One region of the Pseudomonas sp. GW821-FHT05H12 genome, then DNA from elsewhere that is predicted to be linked to it. Evidence: predicted binding sites of a transcription regulator. Region 1 holds the regulator's gene; each other region holds the start of a gene.
The links. The regulator sigma-54, encoded in region 1, starts transcription at its own class of promoters, with help from an activator protein. The targets are predictions, from matches to a motif close to ANTGGCATNNANNTTGCTNT.

Region 1 (3,952 bases):
CGATCGACAGCGGCCAGATCGTCGGCCTGCTCGGCCCCAACGGTGCCGGCAAGACCACCTGTTTTTACATGATTGTCGGCCTGGTCCAGGCGGATCAGGGTCGCGTTCTGATCGACGACCTGGACGTCAGCCACCAGCCGATGCACGGTCGTGCTCGTGCCGGTATCGGCTATCTACCCCAGGAAGCGTCGATCTTCCGCAAATTGTCGGTTTCGGACAACATCATGGCGATCCTTGAGACCCGCAAGGAGCTCGACCGCGATGGCCGCCGCAAGGAACTGGAAAGCCTGCTGCAGGAATTCCACATCAACCATATCCGTGACAACCTGGGCATGAGCTTGTCCGGTGGTGAGCGTCGTCGCGTGGAAATTGCCCGCGCATTGGCCACCGCACCGAAGTTCATCCTGCTGGACGAACCCTTTGCTGGCGTCGACCCGATTTCGGTGGGCGACATCAAGCAGATCATCCACCACCTCAAGGCCAAGGGCATCGGTGTACTGATCACTGACCACAACGTTCGTGAAACCCTCGATATCTGTGAAACCGCTTATATCGTCAACGATGGCCAGCTGATCGCCGAAGGCGATTCCGCCACCATCCTGGCCAACGAACTGGTCAAGGAAGTGTACCTGGGTCACGAGTTCCGCCTGTAAACACCGTGGTGTCAGGCCGTTTGCCGAGACGCGCGGGAGTCAATAGAAACCTCCGGCTTTTTATTGTTACCGCGCTCTAGGCAAAGCCCCCGATATCAGGCATATAATTTGCTTATGTTTGGCGCTCACGCGCCCTGTCGTGGATGGCGCATTGCGCCGGCGAATAAGGTGTTAAGCCCCTGCCATGAAACCATCGCTAGTCCTGAGAATGGGCCAGCAGCTGACGATGACACCGCAGCTGCAACAGGCCATCCGCCTGCTCCAATTGTCCACACTGGACCTGCAACAGGAAATCCAGGAGGCCCTGGAGTCCAATCCGATGCTCGAACGCCAGGAAGAAGGCGACGACTTCGATAATGCAGACCCGCTGGCCGACAACATCGAGCAAAAACCCAATTCCGACGTGCAGGAACCCTCCTATCAGGAAACCGCCCCGACGGTGGACAACCTGGAGGACGGCGAATGGAACGAACGCATTCCCAACGAACTTCCCGTGGACACGGCCTGGGAAGACGTCTACCAGACCAGCGCCAGTAGCCTGCCGAGCAATGATGATGACGAGTGGGATTTCACCACCCGAACGTCCGCCGGCGAGAGCCTGCAGAGCCATCTGCTGTGGCAACTGAACCTGGCGCCGATGTCCGACACCGATCGCCTGATCGCCGTGACCCTGATCGACTGCATCAATAACCAGGGTTATCTAGACGAGACGCTTGAAGAGATTCTTGAAGCCTTCGATCCGGAACTGGACATTGAACTGGACGAAATCGAAGCCGTCCTGCACCGCATCCAGCAATTCGAGCCAGCAGGCATCGGCGCCCGCACCCTCAGCGAGTGCCTGCTGCTGCAACTGCGCCAGCTTCCAGCCAAGACGCCCTGGCTCGCCGAAGCCCAACGCCTGGTCAATGACTACATCGACCTGCTGGGCAGCCGCGACTATAGCCAGCTGATGCGTCGTATGAAGCTCAAGGAAGACGACCTGCGCCAGGTCATCGAGCTGGTGCAGAGCCTCAACCCGCGCCCAGGTTCGCAAATCGAGTCCAGCGAAGCCGAATACGTCGTCCCTGATGTGATTGTGCGCAAGGACAACGAGCGCTGGCTGGTGGAGCTCAACCAGGAATCGGTGCCACGCCTGCGCGTCAACCCGCAGTACGCCGGTTTTGTACGCCGCGCCGACACCAGCGCCGACAACACCTTCATGCGCAACCAGCTGCAGGAAGCACGCTGGTTCATCAAGAGCCTGCAAAGCCGCAACGAAACCCTGATGAAGGTTGCCACCCAGATCGTCGAGCACCAGCGCGGCTTCCTGGAATACGGTGACGAGGCGATGAAGCCCCTCGTGCTGCACGATATTGCAGAAGCGGTGGGCATGCATGAATCGACGATTTCCCGGGTGACCACGCAGAAATTCATGCATACCCCACGGGGTATTTATGAGCTGAAATACTTTTTCTCCAGCCACGTCAGCACCTCCGAAGGCGGTGAATGCTCGTCCACGGCGATTCGCGCGATCATCAAAAAACTGGTTGCCGCGGAAAATCAGAAAAAGCCATTGAGTGACAGTAAGATCGCTGGTTTACTGGAGGCACAAGGCATTCAGGTCGCCCGTCGAACCGTCGCCAAGTACCGCGAATCCCTTGGGATCGCGCCTTCCAGCGAGCGTAAGCGTTTGATGTGACGGGCGGGCCACAGCGTTCCAGTGGCAGGCACCCCGGCCTGCCGCTTTATGCACTGGCAACGAAGGAGAAGCTGTATGCAAGTCAACATCAGTGGACACCAGCTGGAAGTCACCAAACCCCTGCGTGAATACACCGAGAGCAAGCTGAACAAGCTGGCAGGGCATTTTGACAAGATCACCAACGTGCAGGTCATCATGGAGGTCGATAAGCTCAAGCAGAAAATCGAGGCCACCCTGCACGTACCGAATGCAAAGCTCGTCGCCAATGCGGAGCATGAAGACATGTACGCGGCGATCGACTCGCTCTACGACAAGCTGGACCGCCAACTCATAAAGCATAAGGAAAAGAATCTGCACCTGATGCAAGGTACAGGTCGTTAACTCTCCCCCCATGATCCGACTTGAAACCATCCTGACCCCCGGCCGTTCCCTCGTGAACGTGCCGGGCGGCAGTAAAAAGCGCGCCCTCGAACAAATTGCCAACCTGATCGGCCGCGAAGTGCCCGAGCTGGATACGCAAGCTGTGTATGAGGCGCTTATCGCCCGTGAAAAACTCGGTTCTACCGGTTTTGGCAACGGCATCGCCATTCCCCACTGCCGCCTGCAAGGCTGTGAATCCCCGGTGAGCGCCCTGCTCCACCTGGATGCCCCCATCGATTTCGACGCCATCGACGGCGCTCCGGTCGACCTGCTGTTTGTCCTGCTGGTCCCGCAAGCCGCCACCGATGCGCACCTGGAACTGCTTCGGCAGATCGCCAGCATGCTCGACCGCAAGGAAGTACGCGACAAACTGCGCAGCGCCAGCAGCAACGAGGCGCTCTATCAGGTTGTCCTGGATGAACAGAACGGGCAGTAATCATGCGTTTGATCATCGTCAGCGGCCGCTCCGGCTCGGGTAAAAGTACCGCCCTCAATGTTCTTGAGGACAACGGCTTCTATTGCATCGACAACCTGCCGGCCGGCCTGCTGCCGGAATTGGCGGAACGCGCGCTGATCCACACCGAACTGGCCCAGCCGCTGGTTGCCGTTTCGATCGATGCTCGCAACCTGCCCAGCCACCTTGAGCGCTTCCCACTATTGCTCGAAGAAGTGCGGGCCAAGCATATTCATTGTGATGTGCTGTACCTGGACGCCGACGAAGAGACCCTGCTCAAGCGTTTTTCCGAGACCCGCCGACGTCACCCCCTCAGCAGCCCCCATCGTTCCCTGGCAGAAGCCATCGAGGATGAAACCAAGCTGCTGGGCCCGATCATTGACCTTGCCGACCTCAAGATAAACACCACCAGCCTCAACCTGTACCAGCTGCGTGACGCACTCAAATTGCGCCTGCTCAACCAGCCTGAACCGGGTACTGCGTTTCTCGTGGAGTCGTTTGGCTTCAAGCGCGGCATGCCAGTAGACGCTGACCTGGTGTTCGACGTGCGCTGCCTGCCCAACCCCTACTGGAAGCCGGAACTGCGCGAACAGTCCGGGCTGGACTTGCCGGTAGCCGAATACCTGGCCGCGCAGCCGGATGTTGAAGAGATGTTCCAGGATATCTCCAGCTACCTGCTCAAATGGCTACCCCGCTTTGCCGCGAGCAATCGCGCGTATGTCACCATTGCCATTGGCTGCACCGGTG
Region 2 (3,952 bases), on a different contig from region 1:
CACTGCGCAGCAACAGCAACTCAGACACCGACCGTGCATTCAACGCATTCGGGTACAGCTCGGTGTAGGCCTCGAATGACGATAACGCCCGCAGCAGCGCGCTCCACTGGTAATACCCGCGTGCCGACAGGTCGCTGACTTCTTCGGACTCCTCACCAAACATCTCGTAGCGCGCATCGAGCAGGCGCAGGGTGTTGTCTGCCCGTTCGACGAATGTGCCCAAGCGAATGAAGCGGTAGGCGTCATTGCGCATGATGGTGCCGGAGGTGGCGCCGCGAAACAGGTGCGAGCGCTGCTTGACCCAGTCACAGAAGTGGCTGATGCCATGCCGCGCCAGGCCGCCGGCGGCTATGCTGCGCATTTCCAGCCAGGTGGCGTTGAGGTTTTCCCACATGTCGGCGGTGATGCGCCCGCGTACCGCGTGGGCGTTGCCCCGGGCGGCGCGCAGGCAGTTGTAGATGCTGGCGGGGTTTTCTTCGTCGAGGGCGAAGAAATGCAGCATGCGTTCGGCGTCCAGCTGCTTGTGGCGCTCCAGGTAGCTGTCCAGGGTGCCGCTGCTGAGCAACGACATCGCCAGTTCATCCAGGCCATCGCTGCGCCCGGCCTGGGGCATCAGCGACAGCGAATAACTGACTTCAAGCATGCGCGCCAGGTTCTCGGCGCGCTCCAGGTAACGGGACATCCAGTACAGATCTGCGGCGGTTCTACTCAACATGATTCAGCCCTCCACCACCCAGGTGTCCTTGGTTCCGCCGCCCTGCGACGAGTTGACGATCAACGAGCCTTCCTTCAGCGCCACACGGGTCAGGCCGCCCGGCACCAGGCGGGTCTCCTTGCCCGACAGCACGAAGGGCCGCAGGTCGATATGCCGGGGCGCAATGCCGTTTTCGACAAAGGTAGGGCAGGTGGACAGGCTCAGGGTGGGCTGGGCGATGTACGCGTGTGGGCGCGCCTTGATGCGTTGGCGGAAGTCCTCGATCTCGGCCGCCGTGGATGCCGGGCCTACCAGCATGCCGTAGCCACCGGAGCCCTGGGTTTCCTTGACCACCAGTTCCGGCAGGTGGGCCAGCACATGGGACAGTTCATCGGGTTTGCGACACTGGAAGGTCGGTACGTTTTGCAGCACCGGTTCTTCGTCCAGGTAGAAGCGGATCATTTCCGGCACGTATGGATAGATCGATTTGTCGTCGGCCACCCCGGTGCCAATGGCATTGGCCAGCACCACATTGCCCGCGCAATAGGCGGCGACCAGGCCGGGCACGCCGAGCATCGACTCGGGGTTGAACGCCAGCGGGTCGAGGAAGGCGTCGTCGATGCGCCGGTAGATCACGTCCACGGCCTTGGGGCCGTCGGTGGTGCGCATGAACACTTTGAGGTCCTGCACGAACAGGTCGGCGCCTTCCACCAGTTCCACGCCCATTTCCCGGGCCAGGAACGCATGTTCGAAGAACGCACTGTTGAAACGACCCGGCGTGAGCACCACCACATTGGGGTTATCCAGGCGGCTGGAGCTTTTCAGGGTCTTGAGCAGCAGGTTGGGGTAGTGGTCCACCGGCGCGATACGCTGCTTGGCGAACACTTCGGGGAACAGGCGCATCATCATCTTGCGGTCTTCGAGCATGTAGCTCACGCCGCTGGGCGTGCGCAGGTTGTCTTCGAGCACGTAGTAGGTGCCATCACCGTCACGCACCAGGTCGACGCCCGAGATGTGCGAGTAGATGTCGCGGTGCAGGTCCAGGCCCACCATGGCCTTCTGGTAACCCTCGTTGCCCAGCACCTGGTCGGCAGGGATGATCCCGGCCTTGATGATGCGCTGGTCGTGGTAGATGTCGGCGAGGAACATGTTCAGTGCGTTCACGCGCTGGATGCAGCCGCGTTCGATCACGGCCCATTCACTGGCGGGGATGCTGCGGGGGATGATGTCGAAGGGGATCAGGCGCTCGGTGTCTTGTTCGTCGCCATACAAGGTGAAGGTGATCCCGGCCCGATGGAACAGCAAATCGGCTTCGCGGCGCCTCTGGGCCAGCAGTTCCGGCGGCGTATTGGCCAGCCAGCGGGAGAAATCCTGATAATGCGCGCGGCATACGCCTTGCGCGTCATTCATTTCGTCAAAGAAAGATCGAGCCATTCCAGTACCTTGTCAGTGCCGAGGGAAGCCTGGGTGGCACTGCCGCTTTAAAAACCGCATTTTTTATGAGCCCGTGGCTGAGGGTGCCACTGGGCCTGGTCCTTACTTTCTTATGGGGTGGGCTCTGGGTCGGGGGGTAACGAATGCTCCTGTTTCCGGGCAGATGAATGGATAAAGCAATGCTTGTGCCGAAACGGCGTTTCAGGCGTCGTTTACCGGTGGGCGGGCGACAACGGTTGTGCAGGAGCCCGGGGGGGGGGGGGGGGGGGGGGGGGGGGGGGGGGCGATGGCAGCCGTGAGATCGCCATCGCCGCCAAGCCGGCTCCTACAGTGGGTGCATTGCAGGTATCCATAACGGCGCATCGCACGCACCACACCAGTGCACCAACTAACTTGAACTTCGCCCGGGCCCGTTTCTTCTAACGGGATTCGAACCTGTGTGGAGCACGGCCGTGCCCAGAATCATTTCCCCCCAAACGCCGGAAGCGGCATTGACAGATCACAGCGAACACACCGCCAAGATCTTCGGCTCGCCCAAGGACCGCCTGGACTTCTACCGCCGCGAGATCCAGTACGAAACCACCATCCTGGCCAACCGCACCGACGCCTACCTCACGGCGCAATCGTTCCTGGTCATCGCATTCGTGTCCGGCATGGGCAACCTCAACCCGGAATGGGGCAAGTTGTTCACGCTGGTGGTGCCGGTGTTCCTGGTGATGCTCGGCATTCTCAGCTCATTGAACGCCTGGCCGGGAATTCGCGCGGCGTACGAAATCATCGACCACTGGCACTACAAGCAAAGCGAACTGCTTCGCAGCGAGCCGGTGATGGGCCTGGCCTACGATGATTCGCCGCTGTTCTGCGAGACCGAGTCGTCCCACAAGGGCTATCGCAAGTCGCTGCTGTTTTCCATGCGTGCGCCGTGGTTGTTCATGGTGTTCTGGCTATTGCTGGGGGCCTACGCGTTCTACATCCAGGTGGACAACCCCGGGTCCTAGACAAATGGAACTTCGTTGTCGGGCACGTGACCTTAACTTTACACAGGCCATAACGTTGCAGAGGTGAACCATGAGCACACACAAACAACCCGCGACGGGCGCAGACGCCCCCAAAGACCCGGCCCTGAACGCAGACCCCAAGGCCAAAGACCCTAAGGCGCGGGAAAACGACTACAGTCCAGACTTCAAGCCCGAGCGCGAGCCCAAGCCTGAAACCGATGCCGATATCGATATCCAAGGGGGTTAGGGAGACGGTCATGTCAGAAGAACGGGAAGAAGAATTTGAAGAGGAGCTCAACGACCCGGGCAACGAAGACCCGGGGTCGTTGATGGATGATGCAGAGGTGCCTCTCCGTGAATCAGATGAAGCGCAGAACACCTGTAGTACAGTGTGCCAGAATTAAATCGGGTGCTCTATTGTGCTGGCGCTTACCTCACAGTCGGCAACGTAGGGTTGCTACTGTCTAGGTTTTACTGCAGCCTTTATGATCCAAAATGACGCGGTTTGTAGGATACGTTGACCTCTTTCGTCGAGAGTGATCCGTCTGGAAGGACAAAGTGGATCTGGTTTTTTCCTCCGTCATTTTTATCAATCTGGAACTTTGTGTTTCGCTCGTGAAATTTGCTGTATCTCACATCTGCAAGCAGTTGGGCTTGATCCGGCGGCAGATTCGGGTGAAACCTTTTAATGTTTTCCGAGAAGCTGCCATGAAACGTGTCCAGCGCAAGCGGACCAATATTCACTGTCACCGTGCCTTCAAAGGCTTTTACTGGTTTGTTGGTTGCCTTCTGAAACTGATGGGCGAACGATGAAGCTCCACCATTT
Region 3 (3,952 bases), on a different contig from region 1:
AGGCTCCGGTGGCAAAAATCGTAGCGCTGCAGGAAGACGCCGTCGGCGCTTGCACCTGGATCCACGAGTGCAAATCGCAGAAATTGCTGAAAACCGAAGGTGACAAGAGCTGGACCTACACCCAGTTCAAGGCACCGTTCCCGGTGACCGACCGCGATTCCATCCTCGAAATCACCACCAGCAAGGCGGCTGACGGTACCGTGACCCGCAAGCTGCTGGAAGTGCCGACCTACCAGCCTGAAGTCAAAGGCTACGTGCGTGTGGCCCAGGTGGATGGCTACTGGAAGCTGGTGCCAAAAGGCGACAGCCAGACCGAAGTCACTTACCAGGTGCACACCGAGCCAGGTGGTAGCGTGCCGTCGTGGTTGGCCAACAAGTTCGTGGTGGACGCGCCGTTCAACACCTTGAAAGCCCTCAAGGAACGCGCCGAGAAGTAAGCGCTATCGGTCCGGTGCCTCCGGCCTTGGGTGGAACGTTTGGCGAACCCCCAAGGTCCAGATAGATGTGAGCCCACACGCGGGCTTTATCGAGGAGGCACCGATGCAAACGTGGCAAATTACCTTCGTTGATGACCACGGCGTTAAAGCTGTGGAGCAGTTCACCTGCGAACAAAAGCCCAGCCTCGAAGACGCTGCGCACATGATTCGCAACAAGCTGGTGCCCGTTGCGGCCGAGCTTGACCTCAATGACCTGGAGGGCCGCAAGCCCGAGCCGACGGTCAAGATCCTCAAAGACCAGAACAGTATCCAGATCCTCGACATCTCGCCTGCCGCCTGAACATTCCCTGACTGCCATTAAAGCGCCTCTGGTGGAGGTGATAGCTTCGCGCTACTCTGCAATCGAGATCAGCGAATGATTCGCTAAGGTCTGGTCTTGTCAGCTACATGCTTGTTTTCCCTCGGTGTTGTTATTTGCCGTAGCACCCGCGCCGTTAGGGCGCGGGCTTCGGGAAGCACGGAAAGTCTATCCATCAATTTGAGGAGCACTTTTCATGAGCACAGCCTATCAAGAAGACATCAGCACCAACGTTCTGCGCCGCATGAAAGAAGGCGGCTTCGACTTCTCACGTTTCCACCCCATCGAGTTCTACGCCATTTTCCCGGATGAGGAACGGGCGCGCAGGGCGGCGGGTCGGTTTCGCGGGGAATCCCTGAATGCCCAGGTCAGTGCGCGCGACGACGGCGCCTGGTACCTGGAACTGAGCAAAATCATGTTCGCGACCTACGACGGCATAGGAGACTTCGAGCAAGACTTTGAAGCGGTGGTCGAGCCGCTGGGCGGGATCATCGAAGGCTGGGGCGTCAAGCAGGAGGTGCGTGGGTTACCCATGTAGCAGTATGAGAAACACAGCGTATCGGCTGACCTTAGGGTCGGCCGTTTTTGTTTATACCTCCCCGATATGACTGCCCCCAACAATTTCGCGGCGCAAAAAAAAGCCACCCTAAGAAGGGTGGCCTAAAGGGAAGACCGGAGGAGCCGGTCGGTACACGAAGTACCACGGTACCGATTGCGCAAGGGTTGAAGCTGTAGGACGAGTCCTGTTCAGCAGATGGTGGTGATTATCCGCACGCTTCACCGGGCAGTGAAATCAACTCTGACTATGCTGTTGATAGCCAAAGCCCGCATTGCGATGAAGCGTGCGTCATGGCGCCGGGCATTCTGCGCACCAGGACGGTGCGACGCGTGCCTCGCATTAATTCAACTCACTGATTTTAAAGTGTTTATGCCGCTGGCACGGGCCTTGCGATGGTTCTTGCGTCCGGGTGACAAGGAGTACGGCATGATCCGCACTTATTACGACGAAATGTACGATGGGGCAGGGCAGGTTCGCCCCCATTACCGCGAGTTCGCCCGATGGTTGGCCGAAACCCCGGCTGAATTGCTGGCCCAGCGCCGGCGCGAAGCCGATTTGCTGTTTCACCGCGCCGGAATCACCTTCACCCTCTACGGGGACGAGCAGGGCACCGAGCGCCTGATTCCCTTCGACACCATCCCGCGCAGCATTCCGGCCAGTGAATGGCGGGTTGTCGAGCGTGGCTGCATTCAACGGGTCAAGGCGCTGAACATGTTTCTTGCCGACCTGTACCACGAACAACGCATCATCAAGGCCGGCATCATTCCCGCCGAACAGGTGCTGGCCAACGAGCAATACCAGTTGGCGATGCAAGGCCTGGACTTGCACCGTGATCTGTATTCCCACATTTCCGGGGTCGATCTCGTACGTGATGGCGACGGCACTTACTACGTGCTGGAAGACAACCTGCGCACCCCCAGCGGCGTGAGCTACATGCTCGAAGACCGCAAGATGATGATGCGCCTGTTCCCCGAACTGTTCGCTGCCCAGCGCATCGCGCCCATCGACCATTACCCCAACCTGCTGCTCGACACACTGAAAAGCTCAAGCCCCCTGGACAACCCCAGCGTGGTGGTGCTGACCCCGGGCCGCTTCAACAGCGCGTTCTTCGAGCATGCCTTCCTCGCCCGGGAAATGGGCGTGGAACTGGTGGAAGGCGCCGACCTGTTCGTGCGCGATGACCGCGTGTTCATGCGCACCACTGACGGCCCCAAGGCGGTGGATGTGATTTACCGTCGCCTCGACGACGCGTTCCTCGACCCGCTGGCCTTCAACCCGGAGTCGATGCTGGGCGTGCCCGGCCTGCTCGCTGCGTATCGCTCGGGCAACGTGGTGCTGGCCAATGCCATTGGCACCGGGGTGGCGGATGACAAGTCGGTGTACCCCTTCGTCACCGAGATGATCCGGTTTTACCTGGACGAAGAGCCCATCTTGAAGAACGTTCCTACCTTCCAATGCCGCAAGCCTGACGAACTGTCCCACGTGCTGGCCAACCTGCCGAACCTGGTGGTGAAGGAAACCCAGGGCTCCGGTGGCTACGGCATGCTGGTGGGCCCGGCGTCCACGGCGGCGGAGATCGAAGCCTTCCGTGCGCGTATCAAGGCCAAGCCCCATGCCTATATCGCCCAGCCCACCTTGTGCTTGTCCACGTGCCCGACCTTCGTCGAAAACGGCATTGCGCCGCGCCACATCGACCTGCGCCCGTTCGTCTTGTCCGGCAAGGAAACCCGCGTGGTGCCGGGCGGCCTGACCCGCGTGGCCTTGCGCGAAGGCTCGCTGGTGGTCAACTCGTCCCAGGGCGGCGGCACCAAAGACACCTGGGTGGTGGAGGACTGATGCCATGTTGAGTAGAACTGCCTCCGACCTGTACTGGATGTCGCGCTACCTGGAGCGTGCGGAAAACCTCGCGCGCATGCTCGATGTCAGCTATTCCCTGTCGTTGATGCCCCAGGACGGGCACGGCGACGGCCTGCACGAATTGGCCATGCCCTTGCTGATCACCGGCACGCTGGATGATTACCGCGAACGCCATGGCGAACTGCATGCCGAACACCTGCTGCACTTTTTTGCGATGGATGCGGCCAACCCCGCCAGCATCTACAGCTGTCTCGGGGCTGCGCGGGCCAGCGCTCATGCGGTGCGTGGGAGAATCACCGCCGACATGTGGGAAAACATCAACGCCACCTGGCTGGATATTCGCGATATCGCCCAGCAGGGCCTCAGCCGCTACGGCATGAGCCGCTTCTGCGAGTGGGTCAAGGAGCGTTCGCACCTGTTTCGCGGTGCCACCTACGGCACCATCATGCGCAACGATGCCTTCCGTTTTATTCGCCTGGGCACCTTTATTGAACGAGCCGACAACACCTTGCGTCTATTGGATGCGCGCTACGAAATGGCCGGCGACCAGGCAGCCGCAGTCACTGACGGCACCGCCCACGCCTACTACCAGTGGAGTGCATTGTTGCGGGCGTTGTCGTCGTTCGAGGCGTACACCGAGATCTACCGTGATGCACCCGGTGCCCGCCAAGTCGCCGAATTGTTGCTGTTGCGCGCCGATGTGCCCCGTTCGCTGCGTGCCTGCAGTGAGGAGATCGATCA
Region 4 (3,952 bases), on a different contig from region 1:
GTAGCGCTGTATCTGTTCCGGCGTGCAGCGGCAGCGCCCGCTGGGTTCGCCCAGATAGCCGCAAGGGCAGGGGTTCATGGCTGCCACCAGTTGGAAGCGTGCCGGGAAACTCACCCGGTCGCGGGCGCGAGAAATCACGATGTGACCCGACTCCAAAGGCTCACGCAGCACCTCCAGCACTTTGCGATCAAACTCCGGCAGTTCGTCCAGGAACAGCACGCCGTGATGGGCCAGGGTGATTTCTCCTGGTTGTGGCTTTGACCCGCCCCCGACCAATGCCGGGCCGGACGCTGAATGGTGCGGCTGGCGAAACGGCCGGTGGGGCCAATGGCTCAAGGGCGCCAGGCTGACGACGGATTGAATCGCCGCGACTTCCAGGGCTTCCTGTTCACTCAGCGGTGGCAGCAAGCCGGGCAGGCGGCTGGCGAGCAAGGTCTTGCCCGTACCGGGTGGCCCGCTCAACAGCAGGTTATGTGCACCCGCCGCCGCGATCAGCAACGCGCGCTTGGCCGCAAGCTGCCCTTGCACCTCGCTCAGGTCCGGGTAAGGCTTGTTCAGGTACAGCAGGCCGTCGGATTTGTACGGCTCAATCGGTACGTGCCCATTCAGGTGCGCCACCACCTGCAGCAGGTGGTCGACGGCGATCACCGTCAACCCCGACGCCAGGCACGCCTCCTCGGCATTCGCCCGGGGCACTATCACGGTGCGCCCGGCCTTGCGTGCCGCCAGCGCGGCCGGCAACACCCCCTTCACGGCACGCACCTCACCCGACAACGCCAACTCCCCCAGGCATTCCACGTTATCGAGCATCAACGACGGCACCTGCACGCTGGCCGCGAGGATTCCCAAGGCAATCGCCAAATCAAAACGCCCGCCGTCCTTGGGCAGGTCGGCGGGCGCGAGGTTGAGGGTGATGCGACGGGCGGGGTATTGCAGCGCGCTGTTGAGGATGGCACTGCGTACGCGGTCCTTGCTTTCCTTGACGGCGGTTTCGGGCAGGCCGACCAGGGTCAGGGACGGCAAGCCGTTGGCCATGTGCACTTCGACGGTGACGGCAGGGGCTTCTACGCCAACCTGGGCGCGGCTGTGGACGATGGCGAGGGACATGCTCGTTCCTTGAATGGAGGGCCGCTTCCTGCGGTTTTTCAAGGGTAGACGAGGCGGGAGAGAGCGAGGCGGGGGAGGTTTTACAGAACGTATCCAGAGCAACCCACGGCGCTTTATGTGGGAGCTGGCTTGCCTGCGATGCAGACGACTCGGTATTTCAGTTGTACCGAGGTGATGCGATCGCTGGCAAGCCAGCTCCTACAGGGGGTGGCGTTATTCAGACGGCGGTGTCAGCCGTGCTTCCAGCTCTGCCACCTTCGCCTCCAGGCTCTCCAGCCGCGCACGCGTGCGGGCCAGGACCACCATCTGGCTATCAAACTCTTCCCGGCTGACCAGGTCGAGTTTGCTGAAGCCACTTTGCAGCAGCGCCTTGAACTGGCTTTCGATTTCGTTGCGGGGCAGCGGGGTGTCGCCGCTGAACAGGCGAGAGGCGTGGCCGCTCAGGGCGTCGAGGAGGTCTTTGGGCGCGAGCATGGGAAATATTCCGGAAAACTGTTGGCCGGCAGTGTACCACGCACCGTCTATAGTCTTTTTCACGGCCTGGGGCGCACGCTTTTCGCGCAATGGGGCGGGCAGTGGCGCACTGTTTTTGTGCGCATTGCCGCCGCCAAAAAGCCCGGCAGGTGGGCATAAGTGGGTAAAGGACTGATTTCAGTGATTTTTACGGAGCTGGCAAGGTTTCTGCTTAGACGATCATGACCCATGCACTGATGCAGTCGCTGTGACGAATGCAGTGCGCCGACGGATCAGGGGTACAGGTTTCGTCACCAGTGGTTCGCTGGCGTCGCAAAGGCAAATGCCGAGGCGACGACGCGTTACAAAGCCAGGCACTGCGCTTAGACTTGAGACGGGTTTGTTTTCCTGGGGCAAGTCCACCAATTCGGGAGAGAGTTTTCATGAAGCTAGTCACTGCCATCATCAAGCCGTTCAAGTTGGACGATGTACGCGAGTCGTTGTCCGAGATCGGCGTGCAGGGCATTACCGTTACTGAGGTCAAAGGCTTCGGTCGGCAGAAGGGTCACACCGAGCTGTATCGCGGCGCGGAATACGTGGTCGATTTCCTGCCGAAGGTGAAGATTGATGTCGCCATTGACGACAAGGATCTTGACCGGGTTATCGAAGCGATAACCAAGGCCGCCAACACCGGCAAGATCGGTGACGGCAAGATCTTCGTGGTCAATCTGGAACAGGCTATTCGCATCCGTACCGGCGAAACCGATACCGACGCAATCTAAGCCGCCAAACCCCAACGCCCCAGGAGAAAACAATATGACTCTGCGTAAATTCGCAGGGCTAGGAGCCCTGTTGTCCCTCGTAATGCCGGCCCTGGCATTGGCGGCGGATCCAGCCCCTGCTCCAGTCCTCAATTCCGGCGACACGGCGTGGATGCTCACATCCACCGCGCTGGTACTGTTCATGACCATTCCGGGCCTGGCGCTGTTCTACGGCGGCATGGTTCGCTCCAAAAACATTCTTTCCGTGATGATGCAGTGCTTCGCCATCACCGGTCTGATCACCATCCTGTGGTTTGTCTACGGCTACAGCATGGCGTTCGATACCACCGGTATGGAAGCGGGCGTTGTCAACTTCAATTCCTTCGTGGGCGGCCTGTCCAAGTTGTTCCTGTCGGGCGTCACCCCGGCGAGCATCACCGGCCCTGCGGCGCTGTTCCCTGAGGCGGTGTTCGTCACCTTCCAGATGACCTTCGCCATCATCACCCCTGCACTGATCGTCGGTGCATTCGCCGAGCGCATGAAGTTCTCCGCGATGCTGATCTTCATGGGCGTCTGGTTCACCCTGGTCTACGCGCCGATTGCCCACATGGTATGGGGCGGTCCGGGTTCGTTGCTGGGCGACTGGGGCGTGCTGGACTTCGCGGGCGGCACCGTGGTGCACATCAACGCCGGTGTGGCTGGCCTGGTGGCGTGCCTGGTACTGGGCAAGCGCAAAGGTTTCCCGACCACGCCAATGGCACCGCACAACCTGGGTTACACCCTGGTGGGCGCGGCCATGCTGTGGGTGGGCTGGTTCGGTTTCAACGCCGGTTCCGCTGCGGCGGCCAACGGCACCGCCGGCATGGCGATGCTGGTTACCCAGATCGCGACCGCTGCTGCGGCCCTGGGCTGGATGTTCGCCGAGTGGGTCACCCACGGTAAGCCAAGCGCACTGGGCATCGCCTCGGGTGTCGTGGCTGGCCTGGTAGCAATTACTCCGGCCGCTGGTACCGTGGGCCCGATGGGCGCCCTGGTGATCGGCCTGGCAGCTGGCGTGGTGTGCTTCTTCTGCGCCACTACCCTGAAACGCAAACTGGGCTACGACGACTCCCTGGACGCCTTCGGCGTGCACGGTATCGGCGGTATCCTCGGCGCGATCCTGACCGGCGTGTTCGCAGCCCCTTCGCTGGGTGGCTTCAACGCGGCTACCACTGACATCGCGGCGCAAGTCTGGATCCAGTGCAAAGGCGTCGGCTTCACCGTGATCTACACGGCCATCGTGACCTTCATCATCCTCAAGGTGCTGGATGCTGTGATGGGCCTGCGGGTTACCGAAGAGGAAGAGGCGGTTGGCCTCGACCTGGCGCAACACAACGAACGCGGCTACAACTTGTAAGTACGCGAAAAAAAGATGCCCGGCTTGCCGGGCATTTTTTTGTCTGGTGTTTGTCAGTCATGGAGCGCTGTAACGGTTTTTGCATCGAGTTTGTGATGGGATGCACACGGCACTTTTCAGCATGCGAATGTCTTACAGGCATGTAGGCGTATTCGACACTTTGTTTTTTCCCAGAGCGCGCTAGAATGCGCGCCGATGGGCGGAGAACTGTATGTGGCAACAGACCCTGATTACC

Region 2: the regulator sigma-54 is predicted to act here: its motif matches at 2,302-2,321, upstream of AC07SU_RS25920 (circularly permuted type 2 ATP-grasp protein).
Region 3: the regulator sigma-54 is predicted to act here: its motif matches at 1,729-1,748, upstream of AC07SU_RS22215 (circularly permuted type 2 ATP-grasp protein).
Region 4: the regulator sigma-54 is predicted to act here: its motif matches at 1,776-1,795, upstream of glnK (P-II family nitrogen regulator).

What each region holds. Positions count from the first base shown of each region.
Region 1 is NZ_JBWKRS010000005.1:230,474-234,425, reverse strand. Features, by position in the region: gene lptB (LPS export ABC transporter ATP-binding protein) at 1-653, shown strand, start outside; gene AC07SU_RS06805 (RNA polymerase factor sigma-54) at 838-2,331, shown strand; gene hpf (ribosome hibernation-promoting factor, HPF/YfiA family) at 2,407-2,712, shown strand; gene ptsN (PTS IIA-like nitrogen regulatory protein PtsN) at 2,723-3,187, shown strand; gene rapZ (RNase adapter RapZ) at 3,190-3,952, shown strand, end outside.
Region 2 is NZ_JBWKRS010000038.1:24,265-28,216, forward strand. Features, by position in the region: gene AC07SU_RS25915 (alpha-E domain-containing protein) at 1-715, opposite strand, end outside; gene AC07SU_RS25920 (circularly permuted type 2 ATP-grasp protein) at 719-2,128, opposite strand; gene AC07SU_RS25925 (hypothetical protein) at 2,581-3,126, shown strand; gene AC07SU_RS25930 (hypothetical protein) at 3,197-3,373, shown strand; gene AC07SU_RS25935 (hypothetical protein) at 3,384-3,530, shown strand; gene AC07SU_RS25940 (hypothetical protein) at 3,610-3,952, opposite strand, start outside.
Region 3 is NZ_JBWKRS010000028.1:37,476-41,427, reverse strand. Features, by position in the region: gene AC07SU_RS22230 (START domain-containing protein) at 1-437, shown strand, start outside; gene AC07SU_RS22225 (hypothetical protein) at 541-777, shown strand; gene AC07SU_RS22220 (ribonuclease E inhibitor RraB) at 992-1,333, shown strand; gene AC07SU_RS22215 (circularly permuted type 2 ATP-grasp protein) at 1,781-3,190, shown strand; gene AC07SU_RS22210 (alpha-E domain-containing protein) at 3,195-3,952, shown strand, end outside.
Region 4 is NZ_JBWKRS010000003.1:253,801-257,752, reverse strand. Features, by position in the region: gene AC07SU_RS04530 (YifB family Mg chelatase-like AAA ATPase) at 1-1,107, opposite strand, end outside; gene AC07SU_RS04525 (accessory factor UbiK family protein) at 1,321-1,581, opposite strand; gene glnK (P-II family nitrogen regulator) at 2,004-2,342, shown strand; gene AC07SU_RS04515 (ammonium transporter) at 2,377-3,717, shown strand; gene AC07SU_RS04510 (secondary thiamine-phosphate synthase enzyme YjbQ) at 3,929-3,952, shown strand, end outside.